Linked DNA regions of Funiculus sociatus GB2-C1. The protein of the gene in region 1 binds, or shares a complex with, the protein of each later gene. Links are inferred from orthologs where the notes say so. Each region holds a gene or a part of one and is shown on either strand. Other genes may lie near its edges.

What was found.
Region 2: the proteins of glmM (region 1) and cdaA are in contact, whole or in part, in a crystal structure (PDB 7OJS), measured with the Bacillus subtilis proteins. The link is inferred for Funiculus sociatus GB2-C1 from one-to-one orthologs.

What each region holds. Positions count from the first base shown.
Region 1 is NZ_JAMPKJ010000022.1:52,988-63,332, forward strand. The notes cover bases 1-2,957. They hold glmM (phosphoglucosamine mutase), read left to right. Parts: upstream 1-713; coding sequence 714-2,201; downstream 2,202-2,957. Other genes in these bases: NDI42_RS12650 (HAMP domain-containing sensor histidine kinase), read left to right, coding at 1-409; NDI42_RS12660 (hypothetical protein), read left to right, coding at 2,374-2,676; hpsL (hormogonium polysaccharide biosynthesis protein HpsL), read left to right, coding at 2,710-2,957. In the rest of the region: more of hpsL, read left to right, coding at 2,958-4,404; hormogonium polysaccharide biosynthesis glycosyltransferase HpsN, read left to right, coding at 4,510-5,544; hormogonium polysaccharide biosynthesis glycosyltransferase HpsO, read left to right, coding at 5,668-6,843; hormogonium polysaccharide biosynthesis glycosyltransferase HpsP, read left to right, coding at 6,880-8,067; NDI42_RS12690 (hypothetical protein), read left to right, coding at 8,990-9,385; NDI42_RS12695 (GspE/PulE family protein), read left to right, coding at 9,747-10,345. UniProt on the Bacillus subtilis protein: Catalyzes the conversion of glucosamine-6-phosphate to glucosamine-1-phosphate. Glucosamine-1-phosphate is used for cell wall biosynthesis.
Region 2 is NZ_JAMPKJ010000079.1:6,605-16,806, forward strand. What follows is about bases 2,587-5,400. They hold cdaA (diadenylate cyclase CdaA), read left to right. Parts: upstream 2,587-3,443; coding sequence 3,444-4,358; downstream 4,359-5,400. Other genes in these bases: lysA (diaminopimelate decarboxylase), read left to right, coding at 2,587-2,935; uppS (undecaprenyl pyrophosphate synthase), read left to right, coding at 4,355-5,104; NDI42_RS24990 (DUF3143 domain-containing protein), read right to left, coding at 5,190-5,400. In the rest of the region: NDI42_RS24965 (ATP-dependent Clp protease ATP-binding subunit), read right to left, coding at 1-632; rimI (ribosomal protein S18-alanine N-acetyltransferase), read right to left, coding at 825-1,442; more of lysA, read left to right, coding at 1,511-2,586; more of NDI42_RS24990, read right to left, coding at 5,401-5,462; NDI42_RS24995 (J domain-containing protein), read right to left, coding at 5,443-6,042; NDI42_RS25000 (hypothetical protein), read right to left, coding at 6,201-6,716; NDI42_RS25005 (O-antigen ligase family protein), read right to left, coding at 7,072-8,541; NDI42_RS25010 (YaaW family protein), read right to left, coding at 8,761-9,603; NDI42_RS25015 (NAD(P)/FAD-dependent oxidoreductase), read left to right, coding at 9,684-10,202. UniProt on the Bacillus subtilis protein: One of 3 paralogous diadenylate cyclases (DAC) in this bacteria, catalyzing the condensation of 2 ATP molecules into cyclic di-AMP (c-di-AMP). Upon expression in E.coli leads to c-di-AMP synthesis.

The DNA.
Region 1 (10,345 bases):
GGTAATTGAAATTACTAAGAAATATGGAGATTTGCCTTTGGTTGAGTGTTATCCAGCTCAACTAAATCAGGTATTTATGAATATATTGAGCAATGCGATTGATGCTCTGCTAGAACAAGTAGAGCAACCAGTCAAACAGATAGAGATTCATACAGAAACTGTAACTCCAGAAAATAATATCCCATCTGTACTGGTGCGGATTTGTGACAACGGCCCCGGCGTTCCTCCAGAAATCCGAGGTAAACTATTTGAAGCGTTTTTCACGACGAAGCCAGTAGGAAAAGGCACCGGGCTAGGGTTGGCCATTTGTTACCAGATTGTTGAAAAGCATGGCGGTAGAATTGAGGTAATTTCGCAGGTTGGACAAGGAACCGAGTTTGCGATCGCATTACCTATTCAACATTCTTAAAATAGAAATCCATTCATTCTCTTTTCCCATGCTGTGGGCGAATGTGGAACCAAACGCACAAAGCTGGCTCAGATTCTGAATCTGGGTTTAAATACTTAATATTCGGCAATTGAAAGAAAATATATAAAAAGCTATATGGGGTGAACCCAGAGGCAGGACAAGAAAGCAACCTGCCTTCAAAATCGTCCCACCATACCTAGTGTAACTGCCAAGCGGCTAAATATCTGTGCCTATAGCAGTAGAGTGTCAATCCTGAAAGTGCTATTCTCCACTGTAAGTGTGTTGTGTGGAGTGATTATAAAATATGGTTTCATCCCCTATTCGGACTCAGCCCTCTGGCCTGTCTGAATCTACCTTGTCTTTGGCTGATGCGGCACCAGCTGTAAAAAACCTTAATCTTAGAGCTGGTTCGAGTCCCCTAGCATTACCAGCCACACCACTGTTTGGCACAGATGGGATTCGTGGAAAATTCGGAGAACTGCTGAGTGAAACGCTCGCCTTGCAAGTGGGCTTCTGGGCAGGACAAGTGCTGCGAGCATCGGCAAAAACAGCCGGGCCAGTGATTATTGGGCAGGATTCGAGAAACTCTAGCGATATGTTGGCGATGGCGCTTGCTGATGGTCTGACCTCGGCAGGGCTTGAAGTTTGGAATTTGGGGCTATGCCCAACTCCCTGCGTTGCTCATCTGGTGAGCGCAACGGATGCGGTGGGAGGAGTGATGATCTCTGCCAGCCACAATCCGCCAGAAGATAATGGGATTAAGTTTTTTGGCTCAGATGGTACGAAACTGCTCCCGGCGATGCAGCAGGAGATTGAAGCGGGGTTGAGAGGAAATGGGAATTTTGCAATTTTAAATAAAAGTTGGGGACAGCACTATCATCGACCGGAATTGGTGAGAAATTATGTTGACTCGCTTCAGCAAAGTTTGCAACCATCGATAAAATTACAAGGTTTGCGGGTTGTGCTGGATCTCGCTTGGGGTGCTGCTGTGCATCTGGCACCTGCGGTATTTAAAGCTATGGGAGCAGAGGTTATTTGCTTGCACGATCTTCCTGATGGCGATCGGATTAACGTTAATTGCGGTTCCACTCACCTGGCCTTCCTCCAGTCAGCCGTAAAGCAGCACGGTGCAGATATAGGTTTTGCCTTTGATGGGGATGCTGATCGAGTGATGGCAGTTGATTCCCAAGGTCGCGTCGTTGACGGCGATTATATCCTTTATTTCTGGGGAACAACCCTCAAAACATCGGGGCAGTTGCCTGGGGATTTGATTGTCGCGACGGTGATGGCAAATTTAGGTTTTGAGCTGGCTTGGAAACAGCTAGGCGGCAAATTTGTTAGGACTTCTGTAGGCGATCAATACGTCCAGGCAGAAATGCTGCGGACAGGGGGAAAACTGGGCGGCGAACAATCAGGGCATATCCTTTGTCACCATTACAGCCTCACCGGAGATGGACTGCTGACCGCTTTACATTTGGCGGCTCGTGTGCGTAGCACCGGAGAATCCCTATCACAATTGGTAGATAAAAGCTTCCAGACATATCCGCAGGTGTTGCGGAACGTGAGAGTGGAAGATCGCGATCGCCGTCGGCGATGGCAAGAGTGCGATCCATTGATGAATGCGATCGCTAAAGCCGAAGCCGCAATGGGAGACTCTGGACGAATTTTAGTTCGCGCCTCTGGCACCGAACCCCTCATCCGCGTTATGGTAGAAGCCCAAAGCGCCGAACTCACGTACCACTGGACAGAACAGCTGGTACTAGCGGTTGAGCAACACCTAGCCGTCTCCTGAGACATCAGCAATCCACTCAATTAAATCTTACTGGGAGGATAGGAAAAGCCTGTCCTCCTAATTATTTTATTTGCCAATATAAACCTGAGGCAGCTATCTTGGAATGGGCATCTTGCCCAGCCCATATCTGCTCTTTTAGGCTAACATCAACTTTAATTGAGAAAAAACAACGATGAATCAGGCGATGGAGATGAATAAAAATGGCATTCGTTTAAATATTGGGTCTTGGATAGATGTAGCTGAAGGATTGGGAAACACAGGAAGTAGAATTACTATTAAAGAGCGGCTTAAAGAATTATTCTCTAATTCAAGACATCAATGGATGTGGGATGAACCATCACTTACAGAGGCTTCGATAAAGCATGGTTTTAAAAATATACGACGCTGCGAGTATGGCAATTGGTCAAATCCCATTGGAACTGTCGAAAGTAAAGATAGACATGGGGATGCTATCTGTATAGAAGTAACCAAGTAATCAGACGGAGTATTTTATAATTTTTACTCCACCATGCCACGTACAAAATCAAAATCGAAAAGTAAATCTAAAAAGCAGCCAACTCCTGAAGCTCCAGCTCTTAGTAAGAAGGAACAATCAGCACTAAAGCGTAAGGCTACTCAGGAGCGCGAAGAATTCATAGGGTTTACCAGCGCCACCTTATTTGGCTCTCTTTTTCTGGGTTTATTCCTATTTCCATTTGGCGGCCCGAAAATAGCCGGGGGAGCAGTTGGAGCAATAGTTTCTATAGCTCTTTCCTACAAATATCCCCGTAAAGCTCTTTGGTTATTCCTGATATATATGCCATTCGGAGGAACGGTAGTATATATGTTGGCTGGCGGAAATGCCCTACTTCAGGTAGCTAAAGATGCTTTTTATATTCCAGCAGCGATCGCCCTGTATCAAGAATGTAAAAAGAAACGCTTGCCCTTCTTGCTTCCTAAAGGGCTGAAGACACCCTTAAACATTTTGTTGGGGTTCTGTATAGTCACCTTGCTGTTAGTAAATGGTTCTCAGCAGTTTATAAGCAAAAGACCAGGCGAACAGCCGATTGCAATGGGGCTTTTAGGTTTGAAAGTTCTGCTGGGATACCTTCCCCTGATCGCTTGCGCTTACTATCTAATTCGTAGCAAGCGAGAGTTACTTTTCCTAACTCGATTACACGTAGTTCTCGCTATTATCTGTTGTGTGCTGGGATTGGCGCAGTACAATATGCTACTCACTGGCATCTGTAAGAGTACAGAAGCTTTTGCTGTCGAAGGAGCAGATTTATTTAAAGCCAGTCTAGAGGCAAAGTGTTTAGTCGGTGGCTCTCTACTGTATAGTACGTCGCAGGGAGTAATCCGCTTGCCTGGTACGTTCGTTTCTCCCTGGCACTGGGCATGGTTCCTAATATCTAATGCCTGTTTAACTTATGCCACTGCCTTCAGCGACCCTAACATTTTCTGGCGGCTGGGAGGTTTAGCTGGTATGGCAATCGTGTTTGTCAATGCCGTGATATGCGGACAAAGAATAGCCTTGATCTTAGTTCCCATTGTCATAATAATCCTGCTAATACTCACAGGTCAAATAGCTAACCTGAAAAGATTTATACCAATTGCAGTAGGATTAGCTGTAGTTATAGCAATCGGCATGGCCATGTTTCCTGGCATAGTACAAGAGCGGTTAGATAGCGCTGTTGCACGTTGGAATGCTTCGCCACCCACAGAATTTATTGCCTCTCAAGCTGAATTTACATCTAAAGGTCAAGAAGGAATTTTTGGTAATGGCTTGGGTCGAGCTACAAACTCTACCCGTTCCTTTGGCAAAGTTAAGCTGATAGAGACATACTATCCAAAATTGCTCTATGAAATTGGGCCTGTGGGAACAATCGGTTTTTTAGCGCTTGTTACCACACTCACGGTGATTACCTTCAAAATTTACCGTTCTGTTAAAGAGCAGAATTTACGAAGTTTTGGAGCCAGTTTCTGGGTTTTCATTTTAATTATCAGCTACAACACCTATTGGTATCCACTTGATACAGACCCGGTAGCCATTTATTACTGGTTTTTGGCTGGAGTTATTTTAAAATTGCCAGAAATAGAGCAGCAAGAACAGGAGAAGCTAAAAGCTGCTCTGGAAAATGAGCCTGAACCTAAAAAGAAAAGAAACCTCAATAAATCAAGAGTTATGAGTCATGAACCAGAAGTTAAGATTCAACCCTCATAATTCAAAACTCGCAGCGAGCAGGTTTATGTATATTATCTGTGAGATGCCAGCACTATCATCAACCCCGCCTCTACAACTCATAACTTTTGCAAGGAGCCGTAAAATATGAACTGGCCTTTGATTTCGGTGATTATTCCCACCTACGGACGTGAGGAGCCTTTGCAAGATACGCTAAAGGATGTTTTAAAGCAAGATTACCCAGCTTTTGAAGTGCTGGTAGTTGACCAAACCGCTACGCATAAGCCGGAAATTCAAGCTTATCTAGAAGAGCTAGCAGAGTCGGGAAAAATTCGCTGGTATCGAGTTGATTGGGCTAGTTTACCTGGAGCGAGAAATTATGCTGCACGGCGCTCATCTGGAGAAATTATTCTGTTTATTGATGATGACGTACAGATGCCAATTGAATATTTAACAGCCCACGCTCGTAACTATTTGGAAAACCCAGAGATTGGGGCAGTAGCTGGAAGGGTATTCGACCGGATGAAACTGGCAGATTCAAAAAAGGAAAAATCGGGGGATAACCTTTACGAAATTGAATATTTACCCCCAGAAGCGATGGACCCTGGAATTGCCTGGTATCATATTGATTTGGTGCATACGGTAAAGCCGCAGCAAGTGCTAACAGCTAGAGGCTGTAATATGTCCTTCCGCCGAGAAATTTTTACTAAGTATGGACTGCGGTTTGATGAGCGATTTCGTGGCAGTGCGGTGCGAGAAGAATCAGATTTTTGTCTGCGGATACGGCAGACGGGTTACAAGATATGGTATGACCCAGAGGCTTATTTGGTACACCTGGGCGAAGAAACTGGTGGATGCCACGATATTAGTACGCGATCGCTAAAATATCAGTTAACCTTCTATCACAACCACTTCCTACTAGGGCTTAAAAACCTTACTCCAAGTCAATGCCTGAGATTCTTTGCCAAGCTGTTTGACTGTCATGTACTAGGGCATCCTCCTTGCAACAAAAGCGGCTCCCCTTTAAAAGTCTTGACTCGCTTTGCTTCCTACACTTTAGGCTTTTTCAATGCACTTAGTACAGTTATCCAATCCAGCTGGCAAGACGGTCAAATTTACACTCAGCAAGACCAAGAAGCAGAATCATCAGCCGTCAATAGTCCGTCTTCCGTCGTCAGATGAAATGCTAATTATTCGGAATTTAAACGCAAAGCAGGCTCAGGTTAACGCCAAGATTCGCAAAGGAAAGCCTAACTCTGCGCCCCTTTGCGTTAAAAAGCAAGAAACTATACTTGGAGTTGCGCGATGAGGATTTTGGTTGCTAGTCACACTTATATCGTTGACCTCAATTGTGAGAAACTACGCGCGATCGCTCATTTAGAACCAAACATTGAGGTTACTGTCGTTGTGCCGAAGCGTTGGAAGCCTGGGGGTGTCCAAATTAAGATTATTGAAACTCAGCTGCGTGAAGAAGGCAATTTTCGCATTGTACCAGTTTCTAATTTCAGCCAGAATAATCAGGGAATTCTTACATTTGGCGCTGATTTAATTGGGCTATTAAAGCAGTTTCGCCCTCAGATTATTCAGGTAGAGCAGGGTGCAAAAGCTCTCGGTTATGCGGAGATGATTGCCCTCAATCGCCTGTTGGGATTGAAAGCAAAAAATCTCTTTTTTACCTGGTGGAATCTCCCCTACAAACTGAAATTTCCTATCTCTTTGCTGGAAGCTTATAATCTGCGGAACACTCACGGAATTATTGCTGGGAATCAAGACGGAGTAGACATTTTACGGCAACGCGGCTACAAAGGCCCAGTTAAAGTTATGCCTCAGTTGGGTGTAGACGAAACCTTATTTAAACCCCAGACACAGCCAGATTTAGCTGCTAAACATGGAATTTCACCAGATGAATTTGTAGTTGGATTTGTAGGTCGATTTGTGGAGGAGAAAGGCTTAATAACGCTTTTGCAGGCGTTAAGTGGATTGCAAGAACATTCTTGGAAATGTTTGCTTCTCGGTCGAGGCCCATTGCAGTCAGTGCTGATGGAACGCGCTACCGAACTGGGTATCAAAGATAGGTTAATTTTAATAGAAAGCGTGTCTCACGATGAGGTAGCCCGCTATATAAATTTGATGAGTACGCTGGTGCTACCTTCAGAAACAACTTATCAGTTTAAAACTTTGACTGCCGCTGGTTGGAAAGAGCAGTTCGGTCACGTGCTGATTGAGGCGATGGCTTGCCGGGTGCCAGTTATTGGTTCTGACTCCGGCGAAATTCCTCACGTCATTAAAGAGGCTGGGTTGGTGTTTCCAGAAAAGAATGTGGCAGCACTACAAAATTGTCTGCGACAGCTAATAGAGCAACCAGATTTAGCTGATAAGCTGGGGCAGTTAGGTTATGAACGAGTAATGAACCAATATACAAATAAAGCTTTAGCCAAGCAGCAATTAGACTTTTACAAAGAGCTAATAGCTAATAGCTAATAGCTAATACGCTTTTAAACAATTAACAATTATCAAATGCGTATTTTACAAATTATTCCTTCGATTTCCCTTGTCTATGGTGGCCCTAGTCAGATGGTTCTAGGACTATCGGAGGCGCTGGCGCAAGAAGGTGTAGAGGTGACGGTACTAACAACAAATAGCAACGGAGATGTCGGTCAGCCGCCCTTGGATGTGCCTCTCGACCGCCCGGTGGAACAAAACGGCTATCAGGTGCGTTATTTCCCCTGTTCCCCGTTTCGACGCTATAAATTTTCCCTGGATTTGTTGCGCTGGTTAGCGGGACACGCGACTGAATTTGACTTAGCTCATATTCATGCTTTATTTTCGCCTGTAAGCACGGCAGCGGCGACTGTGGCGCGATCGCGTCATTTACCGTATTTAATGCGTCCTTTGGGGACGCTAGACCCCGCAGACTTACGCAAGAAGAAGAGAATCAAGCAGATTTATGCGGCGTTGCTGGAACGTCCCAACTTAGCAGGCGCGGCGGGCATTCACTTCACCAGCCCCCAAGAAGCTAAGATTTCCGAACGCTTCGGAACTTCAACTCCAGATGTGGTGATTCCCTTGGGCGTAAAGCAGCCAGCGATGCTCCCGAAAGGGCAAGCTAGAAAGGAATTAGGCATTCCGGAGACTCAGCCTTTGCTGCTGTTCATGTCTCGGATTGACCCGAAAAAAGGGCTAAATTTACTGATTCCAGCCCTGGAAAAACTTTTAGAAGATGGTGCTGATTTTCACTTTGTGCTGGCGGGTGGAAATCCGCAAGATCCAGCTTATGAGAACAAAATTCGAGAACAATTGCAAGCGTCACCTTTACGCGATCGCACTACTATAACCGGATTTGTAACTGGTGAGTCGAAAACTGGCTTACTACAAGATGCCGATTTATTCGTCCTCCCTTCTTACTACGAAAACTTTGGCATTGCTGTAGCCGAGGCGATGTGTAACGGAACCCCGGTGGTAATTTCTGACCAAGTTTATATCTGGGAGGAGATTCAACAAGCAGAAGCTGGCTGGGTTTGCGCCTGCGATGTAGAGAGTTTAACTAAACAATTGCGCGATTCGCTTGCTGACGCTTCTGAACGACAGCGACGGGGAACCAATGCTCAAGAGTACGCTTTGAAAAATTACAGTTGGAAAGCGATCGCTCAAGCAACCATTAAAGCTTACCAACAAATTCTTACAAGCAAAAGTAGGTTGGGTTGAGGTACGAAACCCAACATCACATCCGATATTTGTTCAATTTCACTAAGCTCGATCGCATCTCAGCGACGATGAGATGGAAGCACAAAAATCAACATCACATTAGATATTTGTTCAATTTCATCAAAGGCGATCGCATCTCAACCCAGCAGTTCATCTACCGCCACGCTGAACCCTTGCAAAACAACTTGAGTGCTAACCACCTCACCAGAAATAAACACAAGTCACTGATTTTTAGTAACTACAATAATCCAACGATTCTCAGGAAACACCAGCCAAACTTCCTCAGCACCAGACTGTAAATATTCTTGAGATTTAGGAATTACATCTTCAGCAATATCTGTAGGCGAAACAATTTTAGCAATTAGCGGGAAACTCTGGGGAAATACAGCAGGTTCGCCAAATTGATTAAGTAGTTCTGGTGTCAGATAAGCAACATCAGGAGAACGTCCCTGCTTATTAGTACGACAGGGAGGTGAAATATAGACACTTCCCTCTTGAGTGCTAGAATGCCTGTAATTTTCCCAGTAAGCAGAGAGTCCAGCTTGAATTCGACCATGAGTTAATGTAATTCCGTTTTTTTCTACTAATTTCCCATCCACCCATTCTGTACCATGAGGGGGATTTTGCATCCAGTCTTCTAAAGAAATAATTTTGGAATTAGTTATATAAAATCCCATTGCTGCCTACTTGCGTTACGAATACTTACTATTAATTACCGCTTACTACTGCTCTAAGAAAGTAGTAGGTTGGGTTGAGGAACGAAACCCAACATCAACAAGCATTTGTTCGGTTGCGGGATAGAGTTAACCTAACCTAGAATTATTTTTAACTGTTTTATCAGCGAAACCCAATAAAATCCTCATAAAGTTGGGTTTCGTGGACTCAAACCAACCTACACGATCTTACATATCTTTGTTAGTTTATGTCCATTGACTCTCTCGAACACTATACCTTTACTCTACAGTCTTTGAAAAACTATACTTTTACTGTAAGTATGTTCTGCGGGTATGATCAGCAAGGAAATAATTGGAAAGAACCAGAAATTACATCCATGCGTAAGAAAGGTTTAATAATTAAAGAGTATGCCGTAAAAACCGTTTTCTTTGAAAATATACTTCTTGGCTACATACAGGAATGCTTAGACGGTACTTGGTCTGCACATAGCCCATATAATGCTTTAAGTGTGGGTGATATGGAAATTTCTGGCTTCATTGATGAGGTTTACGCTGTGCGGTATCTGCATCAAGTGACGAAAGCAAATTATCCAGACGAGATTGGGGACTTTAGTTGTCTTCCTTGGGAGAAAGAAAACTCCTAGATTTAAACCACAATGCTTATCGTTTAACTACTGTTAAGAACAGGGTTATTTCATTCTGAATAAGTCTTTGAGTGTGTTAAGACTAAAGCCAGCACGTCGTTGGGCTTCGTTCCGCCAGTGAAATCTTTTTCTCCCCCAGCGTACTTTCTGAGCAATTCTTCTCTATCCATAACTCGACACCTCAAGTAATTAATCAACTCAACCATAGCCCAAGGAATATTTGGTCAAACCTACCCACTACGAGGGGATGTGATCGCATCCCCTGCATAAAACGCGATCGCGTTCTCGTGTCAAAGAGCGATCGCATAAGCTAAAACAAGGTAGTCCCCTCTACAGCTGTTGGTTTTAGTTGGAAACAACAATGCAAACATCCTCTGCTACTCCCTCCGCTTGGCAACGGCTGAAAAATCGCGAAATTGACTGCGAACAAGCCCTAAAACTCCTGATCGACGAGCAAGGAAGTGTTAACCTAGCTCTACTTGACCGAGAAGTGAGTTATCGGTTTTTTAGGGAATTTCAGGATAGAAAAGTTTTGCCCCCAGTGGTTCCGCTGCTACTCTGGCGAAACTGCTACTACCTGGGAAGCCCGAAAACTGTGTCGTTGGAAGCTATCAAAGAAATAAGCGATCGCACCTTCACCGACATTAAAGTTATCCCAATTGCCGACAAAAGTTATCGCACCTGGTATCACACTCAAAATCTTAACCCCAACTCCATTTCCTCGGCTCCTCTGGTAAATCCCCTCACCGGAGAACAGGAACAAGAAAACATCAGCGAAACCACAGAACTATACCTTTCCAAAGCAGTTGACCAAATTGGGCGGATTAAAACCCTAATTTCCGGCGCATTGCGGAACCGCGCCAGCGACATCCACATGGAACCCGCGCCAGAAGGCTTAAGAGTCCGTTATCGCATTGATGGCGTACTGCGAGATATTACCACCCTGCCGCTCAATGTTAG
Region 2 (10,202 bases), on another replicon or contig:
ACTCCTGGTTCCCCAATCAATACTGGGTTATTCTTCGTTCTGCGTCCCAGAATCTGAATTACCCGTTCAATTTCCTTTGCCCGACCAACTACTGGATCAAGCTTGCCCTCAGATGCCATTTGAGTTAGATTGGAGCCAAACTCATCTAAGGTTGGTGTCTTCGTGCGTCCGCCTGAAGTTGGTGCGCCGACTTCTGCCGTCTCTCCCAACATTCTAATTACTTGCGTCCGCACCTTCGAGAGGTCTACGCCTAAGTTTTCCAAAACTCTCGCCGCCACCCCTTCACCTTCCCGGATTAGACCCAGAAGCAGGTGTTCCGTTCCAATGTAGTTATGCCCTAGCTGACGAGCTTCTTCTAAAGATAACTCTAAAACGCGCTTGGCTCTGGGGGTGAACGGAATTTCTACCGCCACAAAGCCGGAACCGCGACCGATGATTTTTTCCACCTCTATTCTGGCATCTTTGAGGTTTACCCCCATTGATTTCAGGACTTTGGCGGCTACACCAGTACCTTCTCCAATTAGACCCAGGAGGATCTGCTCCGTACCCACGAAGTTATGTCCCAGGCGACGTGCTTCTTCCTGGGCCAACATGATTACTTTAATGGCTTTTTCTGTGAAGCGTTCAAACATGGCGGCTTGTTATTTCCCTGCTGCGTGCCTGTAACGTGATTCTAACATAGGGTTTTTGTGAGGCTGTTACCTTACAGATAATCAACGATCTCACAATTTATTTATTACAGTTTCCCTATCTAATTAGTTGGGATTAGCGAAGTCTACTATCTAAGGTTAGAAACTTTAAATTTTTTAACCTTTAGGAGTAGGTTAAAATACTGAAAATTTAAAGCCAGATGCGGCGAGGCGATCGGAGGCGGTAAAGTACCAATCGCTTAAAGTCTGTTTAAATTCTGGTTTCTGAAGACCGCCGCGCCATAAAATTAGCGCATCTTCACCAGTATCTTTGTAATAATGTCGCCGTCTGCCCACTTCCTCAAAGCCAAACTTCTCGTAAAGAGAACGTGCTGCTTGATTAGAAGTTCTCACTTCTAGCGTCGCCCATTCTAGCCCTCGTTCCCAAGCACTTTTGAGTAAAGCGTAAAGCATCGCCTGACCCAATCCCAAACCCCGGTACTCTGGATGAACCGCCAAAATTGTGATGTGCGCCTCCTCTAAAATTGCCCAGAGGCAACACAATCCTACTATAGTTTCCACGTTGTCAGGTGGGAAGGTGGGGTTGTTGGAAGCTGACAACTGACAACTAGACAATTCTTGCGCGATCGCTGATGATTGACCCCTGACCATTATCAGCAAGTCACTATTAGGACTTTCTAGCTCTCGCTTGTAACCATCTAGAGTCCACAGTTCCCCAAAACAAAGTTTATCTAACTCCACTACCGCACTTAGCTGCTCTGCTGTTAGCGGCTTAAGTTCTAAAAAATTCACAGTTAACAATTGTACACTAAAAAACAAGACGCACTCGATGCCTGTTAAGCAAGGACAAATATCAGATCATGTTATTGACACCAAATGTCGGGGTTCAAAATTCTGGACGTAAGTATCTACCGACTCCGACAGAAACTCAGGAAACTCCCTCGCCAAATCAGGAACTTTTGCCCCTGACATCTAAAGTCAACAGTCAGGATTGTCTGGAAATTGGCGGATGTGATGTAACGACACTTGTCCAGCAATTTGGTTCGCCACTTTATATTTTGGACGAAGAAACGCTGCGAACAGCTTGTCGTCAGTATCGGGATGGTTTTAAGCGTCATTATGCCGGGTCTTCGCAGGTGCTGTATGCTTCTAAAGCATGGAGTTGCCTAGCTGTTTGCGCGATCGCTCGTTCGGAAGGCTTGGGAATTGATGTAGTATCCGGGTGCGAACTCTACACCGCCCTAAAAGCTGGTGTCAGTCCCGACAAAATTTATTTCCACGGTAACAATAAATCGGTGGAAGAACTGACTCTGGCTGTAGAATCTCGCTGCACCATTGTCGTAGACAACTGGCTAGAATTGAAAACTCTGGCCGGACTGAGAACCAAGCCAGAATCTTCTCCCCAGTCCCCAGCCCCGATCCGCATCATGCTGCGGTTTACTCCTGGGATCGAGTGTCACACTCACGAATATATTCGCACCGGACACCTAGATAGTAAATTTGGCTTCGATCCTAATCAACTAGAAGAAGTATTTGCTTTTATCACTCAGCAGCCAAACCTAAACTGTATAGGGTTACACGCTCACATCGGTTCACAAATCTTTGAACTCCAACCCCATGAAGATTTAGCTGGTGTCATCGTGCAGTGGTTTGGGAAAGCTGCCAAGTTAGGTTTGCCAGTCACCGAGTTAAACATCGGCGGGGGCTTAGGAATTCGTTACACCGAATCCGACGATCCCCCCAGTATTGAGGACTGGGTAAAAACCGTTAGCGATGGGATTACCCAAGCGTGCCAAGCTCAACAAATACCTTTACCTAAGTTACTGTGTGAACCAGGGCGATCGCTAATTGGTTCCGCCTGCGTCACAGCTTACACCGTAGGTTCCACAAAAGTGGTTCCAGACATCCGCACCTACGTCTCCGTTGATGGCGGTATGTCTGACAATCCGCGTCCCATCACCTACCAATCAATTTATCGCACGGTAGTTGCCAACCGGATGTCAGAACCCATTACCCAAACAGTCACCCTTGCTGGTAAACACTGCGAATCCGGAGACATTCTCATTAAAGAAGCGGCTCTACCTAAAACTGAGCCTGGAGATATCTTGGTAGTCATGGATACAGGTGCCTACAATTACAGCATGGCATCTAATTACAATCGATTGCCTCGTCCGGCAGCAGTTTTAGTAGGTCAGGGAGAAGCCAACCTGATTCTACAGCGGGAAACCTACCAAGATTTAATTCGGCAGGATTGCATACCCGACCGATTAGCTTTTGGGAATTGACTGTTAGGCAGGTTTCGGCTAATTGGGTAAACCTAATTAAACGTTTGCTGGGCAAAAGCCCAGCAAATCCCCTGAAAACTATAGCAGTTCTCACTCATATCGCTATTTTGCTTTCTGTGCGATTCCGGAGAGAGGCTGGGAAATTGGCCCCGCAACCCTATTCTGGGAGGGGTTGGGGGTGAGTCCTGATTTTAGTTAACTCAACCGAGAAGCGCTATATATTCCGAAGCAATACCGGACTAGGTAGAAAACAGCTATGTTTAGTTTAATTATGTTCACCTACTTAATCGTCCAAAAGCGCGTCAGCTAAAATCGAACCGTAGAGCTAAAAAACTCAAGCAAGCAAAGGAAAAAATAAAAATAGCGATTAGATTTTAGCTGATTGGCAGGATGTAACCGCAGTTACACTAGATTTAGACTCTGACAAATAACTAAAGTTGAGTAGCTATAATTGCCTTTTGCCTTTTAACCTATCGGTGCAAACTTCAGCAAATCCCATTAAAGTTCAATGAATTCGGGTCCTAGTCAAGACCCTGCCGGAACTTCTGCCTTGGTGCTTCAAAGCCTTGATATTGTATTAGTTCTAGTCCTCACGTATCTGGTACTCCTGTTTATTGGAGAGCGCCGCACGTTGTGGATGGTACGGGGTTTAATTGTCTTAATGTTGGCCTCAGCGGTGAGTAATCGACTGGGGCTAGTGCTTTTGAGTTTTGTGCTGGAAAAGTTGGTAGTTGGCTCGGCTGTGGCGATGGCTGTGATCTTCCAGTCAGAGTTTCGGCGCTTTCTGGAACAATTAGGCAGGGGAGAAATTGTGCAGTTGCTGCAACCTTCCCGTCGAGCCGTCCCTAAGGCTGATAGTGTGGTTGATGAAATTGTGGATGCGGTTAAAGAACTGTCTCAAAACCGTACTGGTGCCTTGATGATTCTGGAAACGAGTGGGACGATTGATGAGCGCGATTTTTCCGTTCAGGGTGTCAAGCTGGATGCTGAAGTTTCTAAAGAACTCTTGCAAACCATCTTTCAGACATCTACCCTATTGCACGACGGTGCAGTGTTTATCAGTGGTTCCCGTATTATGGCTGCTGGGGTGATTCTGCCCCTTTCTGAGCGCACGGCATCGCGCCAGCTGGGAACGCGACACCGGGCGGCAATGGGAATTACCGAGCGAGTCGAAAATTGCCTGTGTGTCGTTGTATCTGAAGAAACAGGCTCCATTTCCTTAGCGGAGCGGGGGAGCCTAAATCGTCCCCTCACCAGCAGTAAGCTGAAAGAACTGTTAGAAGCGCGTTTCTCGCCGTCAATCGAGGAGGGAGCCGTCGCCCCAGGTCTACGCAGTTTAGGACGCCAGATTAGCGATAAGGGAAAGGCACTGATTTTGCGCTTGCTCCGTCTTCTATCTCCGGCTTCTCGTGACAAGAAATGACTCCAAAACCAACTGTCTTACAAAATCTGCCTGCTGACCTGGATGAAACCCGCCTGCCAAAGCACGTAGCGGTAATTATGGATGGAAATGGGCGCTGGGCAAAGCGTCAGGGTCTACCCCGGATTATGGGTCATCGGCGGGGAGTCAATGCGCTTAAGGAATTGCTGCGCTGCTGTAAGGATTGGGGTATTCCAGCACTGACGGCTTATGCTTTTTCTACGGAAAATTGGGGGCGTCCGCTGGATGAAGTTGATTTTTTGATGACGCTGTTCGATCGGGTCTTGCGGCAAGAGCTGCGAGAGATGGTGCAGGAAAATGTGAAAATCAATTTTATGGGGAATCTAGGCGCATTACCGCGAAGTCTTCAAGCTGAGATTGAGCGCTCAATGACCGAAACCCAGCACAATCGCAGCATTCAATTTACGGTGGCAATGAATTATGGCGGTCGTGAGGAAATTTTGCAAGCTTGTCGAGCGATCGCTACCTCTGTGCAGCAAGGTTTGCTCCAGCCAGATCAAATTGATGAAGCTTTGTTTGAAAAGCATCTCTACACTTCCAATGTGGGCGATCCCGACTTATTAATCCGTACCAGTGGCGAAATGCGCGTCTCGAACTTCCTACTGTGGCAAATGGCTTATGCGGAACTCTATATTACAGAGACGCTGTGGCCTGATTTTGACCGGACGGAGTTTCATCGGGCGTTGTGTGTCTATCAACAACGCGATCGCCGTTTTGGGAAGGTTTGAAGGGTTAAGCTGCTAAGTTTCAAGCTTCTCTAAGCTTGTTAACTTGCTAACTTTCAACTTTCCAACCTGCAAAGAAGCAAACTCTTTAAGGCCCAGAAAAAACGGCGTTTTCTACATCTTGGCGAGTGAGGGAGTATTTGAAAGAGCGCAGGATATCGCGCCCACCCTCACCCGCTTGCAGATAACGCACGGTTAGCTCTTCCACATCCAGTAACAATTCGGCTTTCCACGAAGGTCGAGCAATGTGCCAACAGTGTAGGTCTGCACGGTCTTGTTCACATCCTAGCCCTTGAAGCCACTGCTCGATCTCAGGGAGGGGATGGTTGTATAGGGGGGTATCAGCAGCGGGAAGAGTCATATGGATTTGGCAAAAGGGATTTGGGAAAAGGAATTTGTGCAGTTACAAGTTGGGATGCGATAGGTTCAGTTATAGCTTGTTGATTAATGCTTATCTGCTGCAACACTTGCGGCGGAATTTTCTGCCCGGAAACTTGGAAAGCCGTGTCTCCTCGTGTTAAACCAATAGCGATCGCTAACAGCAGGCATCCCAAAAATGTTACACCCAAGATGAACAAAGCAAAAATTTCCCCAGCAGATAGGGGGCGGTCAGTGGGATCGAGGTAAGCTGATGAGGAATAAGTTGGTTTGGGCTGTGACATTGGACGGTTTAAGTTTCCCGGAGCCTGAATCACGCTGATGCGGGAATAGCCAATTCTCATGTCGTAAGCCTGTCGCCGTTCTGGGTTGCTGAGGGTAGCGTAGGCTTCGTTGATCTGCTGGAACTTAGCTGTCGCCGTTTTAGCTGGCAAATCTGTTGTATCGGGATGGTAGCGCTTGCTGAGTTCCCGATAAGCCCGGCGAATTTCGATTGCTGATGCTGAAGGATGCAGCCCCAGCAGGGCGTAATGACTGGTTGCCAAGTTTGTTTGATATGGCATCCTTCGACTTTCATTGTTCGCAGTTGCCCTGTTATGAGTCACCGCAGCTCCACTCTGCCTGGTTACGAATGGTTTTCAATTATTCTAAGACACCTGTGCCTCGACTGCCCTCAGCATGAAGTAAAGAGTTAGGGGAGTAGGGATGCGATCGCAAGACATCAAGTATAATTTTTTCTTATTTTTTTAATGGCTTTTTTCAGGCCATCGGAATGAATCCAACCTACAAAACCACCATAAATTATCTTCCCATTATTATCTGCCAAAAAGATATGCTCGACTCCTAGCGGGGTTTTCCAAGTTCTAACAACCGTTTTATCTCTAAGAGTAAATATAGGTCTAGATTTCTTAAAATCTCTCTCTTCAGCAAAAGTCATTCCCGGCACATTTTCTAAATATTTTATAACTTCCTCTGTAAGCTTAGAAATAGAATTAGCTACTTTGAATTGTTGGGTTTTAATTTGATTTACTATCCCCATGCTAAATTTAGCTAAAGCAACAGCAATTAATCCTGTGATTCCAATCACTGCTATACCGCCCATCATTCCAGCAGAACCACTAATAGTTGCTAAAGCTATTGTGATCGCAGCGCCACTTAAGCCTGTAGCAGCCATTGTGATAACGAATATTACTCCAATAATCTCCAAAGTAGAATCTTTTTTAATTACTGCCTGCATCTGCTATAGCAATCCTATTTGAGTTGTGACTACCTTTAAAAAGAACCGTACAGGCGCTCTAGGGGGCAAGAGAGAAGTTGATAAAGGAGTTACGATTGTTATATTACCTTGATATTTTGTTGATAAATCCTCACTATAGCAATCCTATTTAAGTTGTGAACGAGTATTTTGTCCCTACAGGGTTTCACGAATCTTTTAGGATTGCTATATTTCCGGAACGCGCAAGTCTCCCGCCTAGCTGCATCCCCATAAAAGCGATATTAATATAAAAATAATTAGTAATTTTTCCAAAAAAATACGTGTATTTTCAGCCTTTGATTAAAAATTATAGTAATTACCACGCTTGCTAAAAAAGCTAATTCAAATTACAAACAATCGCTTTCTTTCTATAAATTACTCCGCAAATTGCTGCTAACAGCAACCAGCCCAAAGTATTCACTCGTAAATCAAAAAGGGTTACATCTACAGTGTTAAATAAAGTGCAGCAACCAAAAGCAACTAAATAACTAAAAATAATTAATTGATTTTGTGGGGAAGCGGTGAAGTGCATCTTTGCTAATAACAGGATACCTTGAGCCATTACCCAGCCGACTAATCCAAAAAATAGAATTGTTGCTGGGATGCCAGTTTCAGCAGTTAGCATTAACAACAGACTGTGGGGATGTCCCAGCCAAATTTGCATTTTTGCCTCATAGAGAGGCGTAAAATTTCGTAACCCCCAACCAGTGCAGGGACGCTGCTGCGTCATCGACCAAGCAAACTTCCATTGGGTTGTTCGTAACAGCGCTATTGGTCGGTCTGGATAACGCTGGTCGGTGAGTCGCGCCCAAAAGTAAGTTGGGACAATGATTCGCAGCCATTCTCGCACAGGCGAAGGGCCAAAAGCTGCCCAGAGGACGGTAGTAGCAACACCTGCAACTAGGGCAATTAGCCAACGCCAACCCTGATAGAGCGCAAAGGCGAGACAACTGACGATGACAATTGCCCAAGCGTTGCGGGAGTTGGTTAAGATGAGAGCGATCGCATTCCCAATTACCGCCACACTCAAAAACACCCAGCGCAGCCAATAAGAATCCCTTTTTTTACCTTCGTTCCCAGTCTCAGCCTGGGAACGCACGTTTTGGAGGCTCCGCCTCCCCCAATTCCTAAGAAAGCTAAAGGATAAGTGAGGCGGCCTAACGGGACTTACTTCAGCTCCGGCTCCCCTCAGGTCTTGAGGAGAGGGGCTAGAGGTGAGGTGCTTTTGCCTTTTGGTTTCTTCAATCCACAGTCCCAGCGACAGAATGAAAACAATTTGCAAATACGCCGCAAGGATATTGGCATACATAAACACCGAAGCCATCCGTCCGGGGGGATTGCCTTTGGGTTCAAGCGCCCAACCCACGATACCTTGCAACTGTGCTGGAGTTGCCCAACCTAAAAATATCTGTCCGAAGCCTAGAATAACTACTGGTACGGAAGGAATAACCAGAATCCAAGCGAGTCGCCGCAACTGATTTGGTGTTTGGATCAGTTGACTGTAAGCAGCAAACAAGAGGAAAAACGGGAATAAATTAGCTAATCCCAGAAAAGCTTCAGCGCGATTAAAGGCAAAAGCAGCTGAAATAATCAAGATTACGCTCAAAAGAGCAAATCCCCAGTTGAGGGGGCGACGGATAATTGTGCGATACTTTTGCTTCCAGGTGCCTACCAATGCCAAGAATATTCCCAAGGCACCCAGAATCGGAATGAAGGGAAAAATTAGTAACCCCAGCTGGGCATAGTTCCAAGAGGGCTGCAAGCTGGGGTCAGGATGTTGGGAAGAAGGCAAAAGAATTTTCCTCATTTCTTTTTGCTTTTTCTTTTGCTACCCCCTTTTTTAAGGAGGGTTGGCAAAGTGGTTTCATTTACTAAAAGAAAATTTTTGAACGTTGATTTTGGCTGGCAGTAGGGGCATGGCATTGCCATGCCCCTACAAAATGCCGCAAATTTCGATATTTTCTAAGGGTTGTATGAAACCACCCTGATTTTTTAAGGATGCTAAGGCGATCGCACGAGTACCTTTTTACGCCATTTCCCAGCACTCTGAGCGAGTGAGGCGAATTTGTGCTAAGGCAAAGATAATCGGGATAATGCGACCATAGTTAGTAGCGATCGCTCTCCAGCCTAAATCGGCAAAAAACCATCCCCACATCACAGGCCCCACCAAGGCAAATACACTCCGGAGGGCACCATAGCGGGCAGCACTCATCGCCATACCTCGCTTAGCTGTTTGCAGCGCCAGATAATTCTGAAACTGTGCCGCCGCCACCGCACCGCCTTGAATAACTGTTTCTTTGGCAACTTGATAGCTGGCAAACTGAATCGCAAACTGACGGGCTACTTGTTGCAGCAATATCGGCTGCACAATGGAACTAACAGCCAAAGCGCTACCACCTTTGACCAGTAAACCTACGGGATCGTGCTGCAAGTTGACTGGCAACGGCTCGGAAAGTTCAGAATTTGCCAGACTTCCCTGTATTCTGACAGTCATGGCTTTTTGTTCTTGTCGTGGCAGTTGTTTCCACACCCGTCCCATCAGGTTGAGAAACACTTCTGCCTCTAAATCTGTAGTCGAAAGTTCTGCGGAGTAGGGAATTTTGAGGTAACGACAAACCTGAATCAAAGCTTGGCGATACGTCACTTCGCCAGTGCGTCCCCGCAATACCGTCACTCCATCTGCTGCCAAAAAGCGAAATCTATCTTCGATAGCATCTAACCAACTTTCGCGATCTTGACTTTGGATGTCTATCGGTTCAGGTGTCTGAACATAATCTAAGGGATTAAATTTGCGACGGAACAAGATGTCCGTCAGGTGCTGTAATTCTTCTTCTGTAGCTAACTCCAGTGCGTCTCTCAGCTCGTCCAACTTGCAATCCTCCCAGACCCCAGATGCGGTGCTGTCCCTTATTCTACTCATATATACCTTAAGGCTGTGGGTGACAAGCTATGTTTGATGTAGCGGTGATTGGTGCTGGAATGGCGGGACTTACCTGTGCGAACCAGTTGCACCAAGCTGGATACAAAGTAGTTGTGGTTGACAAATCTCGTGGTGTTGGGGGACGGGTAGCGACGCGCCGATTGCAGGGTACTTGTGCGGATCATGGTACGTGCTATTTAAAAGCACAAGGTGAGTTGTTGCAAAAGTTTGTCGGGGTTTTATGCGATCGCCATATTCTTGAAGTTTGGACGGATACTGTTTACGAATTAGATACTGGATCGCCGTCTCAGTTAGTAGAAGCAAAGCGATATCCTCGTTATGTGGCACCTGCTGGAATGACTGCGATCGCTAAGTTTTTAGCTGCTAATCTAGAGATGCGATTGAGTCAACGAGTGCAGGCGCTTAGTCTCACTGAGGAAAAAACTTGGAATCTCACTTTTGAGGACACAGCCGACGAATTAACAGCAAAAGCTGTAGTTGTGGCAATTCCAGCGCCTCAAGCTTTGATGTTACTGGAATCTTTAACC